DNA from 3 places in the Candidatus Thiodictyon syntrophicum genome. Region 3 is predicted to be linked to each of the others. Evidence: predicted binding sites of a transcription regulator. Region 3 holds the regulator's gene; each other region holds the start of a gene.
What was found. Region 3 encodes sigma-54, which starts transcription at its own class of promoters, with help from an activator protein. Its sites were predicted from a motif close to TGGCANGNTNCNTGCTT; they were not measured.
Positions count from the first base shown of each region.

Region 1 (3,272 bases), 3.3 Mb from region 3:
AGCTATGACACGCTGGACGTGATCCGTGTCCCGTTTCCGTTGATCCTTGGTAAGTCGGGCAGATTCTCGGCGGCTGATGCGGCGCGGCTGCGCCAACGCCTGGCCACCCTGTTCGGGTGACGCACCAACCCTAATCGTTCAGCGCCTTGTTCTCGGTGGCTCGTTGGGCTTCGTTCCTTGGCCCAACGGCCATGTTCGGCGTGCCCACCCCTGTCCATGAAAAGGGCTCGCGGCAGCCGGGACGCAGAGCGTCCTCGGATGCATTCCCACGCGGAGCGTGGGAACGAGCGGGCACGATCCGGCACCGGTCGGTGCCGGTCGCGGCGGCAGGCCGCTCCCACCCCGCTCCGGGCGGGGCTGGCGCTAGACCCGACGGCGGCGATAGACCCCCATGCCGAAGAGCCCGATGCCGAGCAGCGGCAGCACGCCCGGGACCGGAACCTCGGTCGGCGCCCAGTTGACGATGTTGGCGGTATCGATCTTGCCGCCGCCCACCGCGGCCAGAAGCCCGGCGCCGTCGAGATCCTCCAGATCGTCGAAGACCCCGGTCCCGCCCTGGGCCGTCGCCACATCCGGGCTGAACTGCACGAACCACATCAGGCTCTGGGTCTCGCCGACACCGAGGTCGAGCGACCAGACGTCGGTGAAATAGTCGACAGAGTCATTGCCGGAATCCGTCCCCGGGACCGCCAGGGTATCCGACGCCGCCTGCACCGTCCCCTCGCCATAGCGCACCAAGGTCAGCACCGGATCGGGGCCGTCGCCGCCGTCGCTGCTGATCAGCCAGCGGTCCGCCTGCTGGAAGTCGGCATCGCCACTGCTGGTGTCCTCGATTTGGGTATCGTCGTCGGAGCCCAGGGCGCCGCCGTAGAGGACCTCGACGGTCTGGTCGCTGTTGCCGGTATTGGTGAAGCTGGCCAAGACCCGCAGGGTGGGGCTGGCACCATCCATGAAGTAATCGAGCCGGGTGCCGATGTCGCCGATCGCCACCTGCGTGGTGTTGACGAAGGCCCCGGCACCGGTGGTGGTCAGGTCCACCTGGGTCCCGGGCTGCTGGAAGAAGGTGCCGTTGACGCGGATGCCGGCGAAGGAGTCGAAGGCGTCGGTCATGGTGCTGCCGGCCGTCTTCAGGGCCGCCTCGCCGATGCGAAAGGCCTCGGTACCACCCGTACCCGTGGCCCCGCCGACGGTGACGACCATGGACATGAAGGAGTTGTTGAGACCCGAGTAGTCGTTTGGGCGGGCGGCGGTGTTCACATGGCCATAGATCACCTGTCCGACGGTCAGGGTGAGTGGCAGATTGACATTGGCCGCCTGGGCGGCACCGACCGCGACGGTGGCGGCGAGGCCTGCGGCCGGAAGGGCCAGACGCAGGCGGTCGAAGGGGTTGGACTGAGTGGCGGCGGACATCGGCTGTGGTCTCCGGTTTGGTTGGCGCGGACGGGGCGGGAATGAGGTCGCGGGGGTGATCCGCAACCCGTTTTCCGGGCATTTTGAGCAATTCTCGTGCCTGCGTATTTTTTTCATATTCTTTCATAAGGTTGTAAATCGCCCCCCCCCCGGCACACACCTGACCGACGTAAGTGTAAAATTTTCTGACAGCCGGGCATCCCGGCCGCCGTCGTCCGGGGATTGCGCCGGGCGGCGCACCTTGGTGCAATGGCGTGCCGCCCGTTCCACCCGGAGAACCCCATGTCCCTGCGCCCGCTCATCTTCTACTGCCTCTGCCTGCTTGCGACGGCACCCGCCGAGACCGCCGCCGAGCACCCGTCCGACCCCCTGGCCGAGGCGCGGGCCGCCTGGGCGGCCGGCGACCCGGCGGCGGCGCGCATCCACCTGAACACCCTGCTGCAAGGCCACCCCGATGACCCCGCGGCCCGGCTGCTGCAAGCGCGCCTGGCCCTGGACCTGGCGCAGCCGGCCCTGGCGGCGGAGGCGGTGGCGCGGGCGCGGGCGGCCGGGGCGGTGCGCGCCGATTGGCTGATCCCCTGGGGCGATGCGCTGCTGCGCCAGGGACGCTTCGCCGACGTGCTGGCGGAGGTGACGGCGGAGCCCGCCGACCCGGCCCCGCTGGCGGCGCAGATCGCCCGGGTACGGGCCGAGGCACTGTACGGACTCGGCCGGGCGGACGAGGCGGCGGCGGCCATCGACGCGGCCCTGGCCCTGGACCCGGCGAGTGCCCGCCCCCTGGCGGCGCGGGCCGGCTGGGCGCTGGCGCGGGGTGATCAGGCGGCGGCGCGCGCCGACCTGGAACGTGCGACAGCGTTGGAGCCGACGGCGGGTCTGGCCTGGGAGATGCTGGGTGCGCTGGAGCACCGCAGCGGTAATCTCAAGGGCGCCGCGGCCGCCTATGACCGCGCCATCGCGTCCCAGGCGGCCCCCTGGCCGGTCTATCAGAAGCGCGCCCTGCTGCGCATCGAGACCGGGAAGCTCGCCGAGGCGGCGGCGGATGTGGAGCAGACGGCGCGCTGGCGGCCCGATGTCGCCGGTCTCGCCTATGCCCGCGGCCGGCTCGCCCTGGCCCGCGGGCAGCTCGCACCGGCCCTGGACGAGTTCGAGGGTTATCTGCGCGCCCAGCCCCAGGACCATGAGGCGGCCTATTACGCGGCCGTCGCCCTGATCGGGCTCGGCCGGTTGCCGGCGGCGGAGGAGTCGCTGGTGCGCGTGACCAAGGCCGCACCCACATTGGCACAGCCGGCCCTGCTGCTGGCGCGGCTGCGGCTGGAGCGCGGCGACCCGGCCGGCGCGGCGGCGCTGCTGCGGCCGCTGGCCGGTCCCGGCGCCCCGCCGGCCCTGCGCCGCACCCTGCTGCAAGCACTGCTGGCCCAGGGCCAGGACGCCGCGGCCGATGCCCTGCTGGCTGAACTGGCCGCCGCCGCGCCGGACGATGTCGCGCTCGGCGTCGCCCAGGCCGCGCGTCTCCTGGCGACCGGGGACACCGCCGCGGGGCTGACGGCGGCGCGTGCGGTCGTCGCCCGCCACCCGGCCGACGGGGAGGCGCGGCTGCTGCTGATCCGCGCCCTGACCGCCGCCAAGGAGCCCCAGGAGGCATTGGCAGAGGCCCAGTTCCTGGCCCAGGCGGCCCCCAAGGACGCGCGGGCGCTCAATGCCTTAGGAACCGCCCAGGCGCAGAACGGCGACCCCGCGGGGGCGCGCGCCACCCTGGAACGGGCGGCCACGGCCGGGGGGCCGGGCGCGGCGGACGCGGCCCTGAGCCTGGCGCGGCTCGAACTGGCGGGGGGCGCGACTGAGGCGGCGACCGCCGCCCTGGA
Region 1 is NZ_CP020370.1:4,031,200-4,034,471, forward strand. It holds gene THSYN_RS16925 (AbrB/MazE/SpoVT family DNA-binding domain-containing protein) at 1-8, shown strand, start outside; gene THSYN_RS36700 (hypothetical protein) at 1-120, shown strand, start outside; gene THSYN_RS16930 (PEP-CTERM sorting domain-containing protein) at 364-1,410, opposite strand; gene prsT (XrtA/PEP-CTERM system TPR-repeat protein PrsT) at 1,693-3,272, shown strand, end outside.
Region 1: a site for sigma-54 is predicted at 1,496-1,512, ahead of THSYN_RS16930 (PEP-CTERM sorting domain-containing protein). Genes of this name have one in related genera too.

Region 2 (3,272 bases), 2.6 Mb from region 3:
GTGGCATCCAGGTGGCGCGCGCAGTCTCGATCGCATGTCCGAACGCCTCCTCTGCCGGTTGCGGCATGCGGTTGGACAGCGCTAAATCACCCCGCGCCTCCCACCCGGTGGAGTCCCCGGGGTTGGCCGTGATCGCCTGGTCCACCAGGGCGCGCGCGCGCGTCATGTCATCCTGGCGCGCGGCGAGCCTGGCGAGGCCGAGCAGGGCGCGGGGATAGGTGGAAATCAGGTCCAGGGCCTTGTCAAACGCCTGGTTCGCCTGATCTGGCTGGCCCAGGGCCAGGTAGGCTTCACCCCGGATGGCGTGCAGTTCGGCCTGCTTGCGCGGGTCCGTTGGTGAACCGATCGCCGGGTCCTCCAGGATCTCGGCGTACTTGCCCTGAAGCAACTGCGCCTGGGCCACGTCCGTCTGATACTCGGTGGCATTGAGGCGGCCTTCCTTGATGGCGCGCTTGAGTTCCTGCTCGGCCGCAGCGCCGGACGCCAGGTCCAGATAGACCTGCCCCAACAGCGCCCGTACGGCGGGGTCGTTGCCGCCCTGCCTCAGATAGTGCTTCAGGGTCCGGACCGCGGCGCGCCCATCCCCGGACTGCCATTGGCTACGGGCATCCGCGAGGGGGTCCGCCTGAGCGACCGGCATGAGGATCAATAAGGCGAGCACGCCCGACACCAGAGCGGGCTGCAAACCGCGTTGGCTCGTCATTGGAGGGATCTCCTGCGTCATGCCCGATGGTGCCCGACGCTGGGGTCAGGCCGCTTGGACAATGCCCGCGGAACCACCGCTTGCGGCGCCCGGGCCTGTGGCAGCAGAACTAAAGGACTAATCGCGGTCAGCACCGGGGTCGAGTGAGAAGGGGTGGTATACGGGGCCCCCAATTGGTTGCGGCACCATCCGTTGTGCGGCGCACATGCCATCGAGGCGCCGATCCGCTCCGGGGTCCCGTCGTTGGCCATGCGGATCAGCAGGGCTGGTCGGGCGACCCACGGCAGGGGTCAGGCGCGCTTGACGCTGCGGGCCAGCCCAGCCAGACCGATGCCCACCAGCATTAGGGTGCCCGGTAAAGGAACGGTCTCGACAAGACCGATGGCCGCCCAGCCCGTCGGATCACTCGTGCCCAGGGTCATGGTCGTGGTCATCCTGAGCGTGCTGACGTCGGCGAAAACGCTCCGGTCGGTGAACGAGGCGAACGTGAAGAGGTCATCGGACGTGCTGCTGGTGAAGGTCCGCGATGCGCTGGAGGTTCCGTTCACGAGAAAGGTGACGGTCAACGCGTTATTGACCAGTGCGGGCAGGCTGATGCGGAGGCCAAGTGCGTTGCCGGCGGTGAAATCCCTGTCGGACCCCGAAATCCCGTTCCATTGGACATAGACGGTCCCGGGCGATGCATTGTTGGCAACATAAAGCGCAGACGGATAAGACGCTGTCGCGATGCGAGCGTCCGTCCACGAGGTCTCGCCGGTGGCGGCCTGGCTCGAGAGGGTACGGGAGGTGCCGATATAGGTCACCCCGGCGCCCGAGGTGTTGATGGGGATGTCAACGCTTGCCCCGTTTGCGACCCGCTTGTTGGACTGCGTCGTGTCGAAGCTGTCGATGGTCAAGGCGCCGGCGTTACATGCTGCCAGAACGCCGCAGAGGGCCAACGCGAGATCAATCTTTTTCATCGAACGATGTGCTCCACTGCCAGTGCGTACCAGGGGACATTGATGGCCGCGGTTGCGCGCGGACACTGCAAATTTCGAGCCACTTAACGCTTGTAGCGCGGCCCCCGGACTGCCACCGGGCGCGGGGTTGACCCAGTCGAGCGACGACGCACCGGGACTGCGCCGACAAATACCAGGTCCAATCATAACCGAAGACCTTACGGCTGGGAAGCTGGTAGCTGCGATCAAGCGGCGCTTGTCGGCGCAAAGAAACCCCTGATCGAGGATACCGCGGCGGCCGCCCGGACTTGGCGGGCGAGGTGAACGCCATCGCGGCGCCCGGGCCCCGCCCGGCCGGTCAGGGTCCCGTCGGCGTGCCCGGCGCGAGCGTCGACAGGTGCTTGGCGGTCACGGTGGCGGCGCTGCGCAGATGCTCGGCCGGATCGGCCTTGGCGATCTCGGCCACCCGTTGGGCGAAGTCAGCGCGCTTGAGTCGGTCGGCCGTGCTCAAGGCGAGTTTGCGTACCCCCACGTCGGGGTCATTGAGCGCATTCATCACGAGGTCAGTGGGGGCTGCCGCCGCCAGGTTTTTCAGTCCATCCGCGACGGCGATGCGCACCTGCGGGTCATGGTGTCGGGCTGCAACCCGCAGCAGCTCGATCGCCGCGAGGCCGCCGATCAGGCTGGCCGCGTAGGCCGCCTTGGCCGCCTTGAGCGGATCAGTGGCCTCGGCGATCATCTGCAGATGGGGCAGGGCCGCGGGTCCAAGTTTCGGAAAGGCCGCGTAGTCGGGCTCCTCGCGGTCGATTTCAGCAAGTGCCGGTAATGACCCACACCGTCCGGTGCCACCAATTCGGGCGTGGTCGCGGGACCGAGCCAGCCCCCGGGGCCGCCCAGGGCAGCGTATTTCACGTCGATATCTGACATTGATGTCTCCTGTCACATCGCGTTGGTCGAGAAAGACTCCGTCGTTGCGGGTCGGCCGCGCCGGCGGGCGCGGTGGCCGCCAGACCTCGCCCCGCGGCAGGTCTATCGAGCACCTCGGCACTATCCTGACCAGCAGTGAAGCTTACTGGCCGCTCACCTGCCGCAATGAGTGACCGACCCGGTGTCCGTCCTGTCGCGGCTAAAGATAGCTGCATCGCCCATCCCCCGATAGTGAAAAAGTCCCTGGCAAGCGCAGATAATGGCCTGAAACCTGTCAGAAATTTCCGACGTATGGAACCCGGTACCGGCCAGGCATTATTCGAGCGGCTGGTGCTGATCGACCTGGACCAAGCGGTCGAGTCCAATATCAACCACTCGGATCAGGTACCGGGGCGGCGGGCGGTAGGTCGCAGCCCCAGCGCATCGATATCGACGAGCTGGCGGCGGTGCTGCATGCTCCGTTGCTGGTCGTGCCGCGCCAGCGCCCGACGCAGCCTCGGGGCGCTCGCCAACGGCACGATCGGCGTGGGCCGCGTGTTTTCGCGCGATCCGATCGTACCCCCGGGCGCTGGGGACGGCGCGCTTGACGGCACGCTGAACTGCCACGGCCGCGGCTCCAGCGTTATGGACACCGCCGGCTTCGGCATGGACTTGGTGACGCAGGTGCCGCAGATCGTCTGCGAGTTGCCCGTTGTTGGCGCCTG
Region 2 is NZ_CP020370.1:4,658,789-4,662,060, reverse strand. It holds gene prsT (XrtA/PEP-CTERM system TPR-repeat protein PrsT) at 1-703, opposite strand, end outside; gene THSYN_RS19565 (PEP-CTERM sorting domain-containing protein) at 994-1,662, opposite strand; gene THSYN_RS19560 (HEAT repeat domain-containing protein) at 2,000-2,380, opposite strand; gene THSYN_RS19555 (hypothetical protein) at 2,860-3,272, shown strand, end outside.
Region 2: a site for sigma-54 is predicted at 1,728-1,744, ahead of THSYN_RS19565 (PEP-CTERM sorting domain-containing protein). Genes of this name have one in related genera too.

Region 3 (3,272 bases):
ATGGGGCGCCGTGCGCTAGGCGACGCCGAAGACGCGCAGGACGGCGGCGGCGGACCCCGCCTGCCGCAACTGCTGGCGCACCGCGGGATCGTTGAAGCGGCCGGCCAACTCGGCCAGGAGTTGCAGGTGCTCCTCGGTGGCGGTCTCGGGCACCAGCAGCGCAAAGGCCAGATCGACAGGCTCCCCGTCGGCCGCGTCGTAATCGACCCCGCGGGCGAGGGAGACGAAGGCGCCCAGGGACTGGGTGGCCTCCTTGACGCGGGCGTGGGGCAGGGCGATGCCGTGCCCGAGCCCGGTACTGCCGAGCCGCTCGCGCTCCAGGAGACGCTCGAAGATCAGGTCCGGTTTCAACTGCGGATGGTCCGTGGCCAGGAGGCGGGCCAGGGTCTCGAGCAGACGCTTTTTGCTCGCGATCTCAAGACCGCGGCCAATGCGGTGTTCGTTGATGAAGTCGGGCGGTAACATCGGCTACCGCTCCTGGCCGCGGACGCAATGCCGGACGGCGCGGCAGGTACCGCGGCGCGGGTCGCGCAAGTGGGTGCGGGTCATGTCGGCTGACTCCTCTTGGTCGTGCGGGACGCACGCGCCCGTCACACTGGTTCGGATGGCCCCGGGTCGCAACGAAAGACACCTCGAACGGGTGTCCGAGGTGTCCGTGCGTGCCGGCCCGGGTGCGACCCTGTGGTTTATCGGGGTTCGCCCTTACTCGGTCTCGCCGGGCTTGGTGCCGGTGACGGCCACCGGGCGGTGGCTGGCCTTCTTCTCCTTGTGGCGCAGGATCTGGCGGTCCAGCTTGTCGATCAGGGTGTCGATGGCGGCATACATGTCCTCATGGACCGAGTCGGCGAACAGCTTACCGCCGTTCACATGCAGGGTGGCCTCGGCGCGCTGGGCCAATTTCTCCACCGTCAGGATGACGTGGGCGTTGATGACGTGGTCGAAATGGCGAGCCAGGCGCTCGAACTTGTTATCGACGTACCCCTTGAGGGCCTCGGTCACGTCGATATGGTGACCCGTCAGGTTGATATGCATGGTCTGGTCTTCTCCTCTGGTTTCAAACCGCCTGTCAAGCCAGGCGTTTGCGTTCGTTCGAGGGTGGGATGCCCATCGCCTCGCGGTATTTCGCGACGGTGCGTCGCGCAACATTGATGCCCTGATCGGCCAACTCGTCGGCGATCCGACTATCGCTCAAGGGCTTGCGGGCCGATTCATTGGTGATCATCTTGCGGATCAGGGCGCGGATGGCCGTGGATGAACACTCGCCCCCGGCCGCCGTGTTCACGTGGGACGAGAAAAAAAACTTGAACTCGAAGGTCCCGCGCGGGGTGTGCATGTATTTCTGGGTGGTGACCCGCGAGATGGTGGACTCGTGCAGGTCCAGCGCCTCGGAGACGTCGCGCAGGATCAGCGGCTTCATGGCCTCCTCACCGCGTTCGAGAAATTCCTGCTGCAATTCCACGATCTTGGCGGCGACGCGCAGGACCGTGTCGTTGCGGCTGACCAGGCTCTTGATGAACCAGCGGGCCTCTTGCAGGTGACTTTTCAAGGCAATGCTGTCCGCACTCTGGTCGCTGCGCCGGATGAGCCGCGCATAGTCGGCGTTCACTCTTAGTTTAGGCGTAGTTTCCGGATTCAGCTCGACCTGCCACACACCTTCCACACGCCGCACGAAGATGTCGGGTACAACGTACTCCGACGCGGTCTCCGCGATCAAGGTGCCGGGGCGGGGATTCAGGTGCCGGATCACCTCCAGGGCGGCGTGGATCGCCGCTTCCGGGGCGCCCAGCAGGCGTGCCAGGGCCGCCACGTCGTTGCGGGGCAGAAAGTCGAACCCGTCCGCGCAGATCGCGATGGCCAGCGCCTGCGGCGTGGTCTGGCCGGGGGCCGTCGGCGCGCCCTGGGGTAACTGGCGCAGTTGCAGCAACAGACACTCGCGCAGATCGCGGGCGCCGACCCCCGCCGGGTCGAATGACTGGACCCGGTGGATGATGGTGGTGACCTCCTCGGGGGCGATCGTCGGGTCGCCCAGGGTGCTCAGCAGTTCCTCGCAGTCCGTGCGCAGGTAGCCGTTGCCGTCGATGGCGTCGATCACCGCGAGCGCGATCACCTCGTCGCGCGCACTGAGCCGGGCCAGATTGAGCTGCCAGATCAGGTGGTCATGCAGGGTCTCCGGGCGGCTCTGCTGGGAGAAGGGGTCGAAGTCGTTGTCGTCGCTGCCCTGGCTGCCGCTCGGGAGATAGTTTTCGTAGACATCGTCCCAGTGGGTGTCCACCGGGAGCTCGTCCGGCATCTCGCTGGACTCGCCCTGAACCTCGCGTTCGATCGTCTGTTCCTGGACGGTGGCCGTCGGCTCCGGCGTGGCGTCCTGAACCAGGCGGGCGTCGGCGGCGTCGGCGGCCTGGAAGCGGTCGGCCTCATCGCCCTCCTCGAGCATGAAATTGCTGTCCAGGACCTCTTGGATCTCCTGTTGGAGCTCCAGGTTGGATAGCTGAAGGAGCTTGATCGCCTGCTGCAACTGGGGCGTCATCGACAGATGCTGACCAAGTCGAAGCTGGATGGACTGCTTCATCGCGGGGGCTGCGTGTGGGGTGGACCGATCGAGTCTAGCAAGTTGAGTGCCTGTTTTGATTCTAGCCTATTCGGGCGCCATGGCGGAATGGTCTGGGGCGCTCACATGGAGAAATCGGTGCCGAGGTAGACCTCGCGCACCTGCTGGTCGGCGAGCAGTTGCGTGGGAGTGCCGGCGGCGATCATGCTGCCGTCACTGATGATGTAGCCGCGATCGCAGATGTCGAGGGTCTCGCGGACGTTGTGGTCGGTGATCAGGACGCCGATGTTGCGCTCGCGCAGGTGCGCGACGATGGCCTTGATGTCGCCGACCGCGATCGGGTCGACCCCGGCGAAGGGTTCATCGAGGAGCATCACCACCGGGTCCACGGCGAGTGCGCGGGCGATCTCCAGGCGGCGGCGTTCGCCGCCGGACAGGCTGAGTGCGAGTGAGGCGGCGACATGGCTGATCCCCAGTTCCTGGAGCAGTTGTTCGCAACGCTCGCGCTGCTGGTTGCGGTTCAGGTCGCGGCGGGTCTGAAGGATCGCCAGGATGTTGTCGCGTGCGCAGAGTTTACGGAAGACCGAGGGCTCCTGCGCCAGGTAGCTCAGTCCCGCCCGGGCGCGGGCGTGCATCGGCAGTTGCGTGAGGTCGCGGCCGTTCAACTCGATGCGTCCGTGGTCACTCGGGATCAGCCCGACGATCAGATAGAAACAGGTGGTCT
Region 3 is NZ_CP020370.1:471,444-474,715, forward strand. It holds gene THSYN_RS02050 (PTS sugar transporter subunit IIA) at 16-465, opposite strand; gene hpf (ribosome hibernation-promoting factor, HPF/YfiA family) at 703-1,032, opposite strand; gene THSYN_RS02060 (RNA polymerase factor sigma-54) at 1,067-2,569, opposite strand; gene lptB (LPS export ABC transporter ATP-binding protein) at 2,671-3,272, opposite strand, start outside.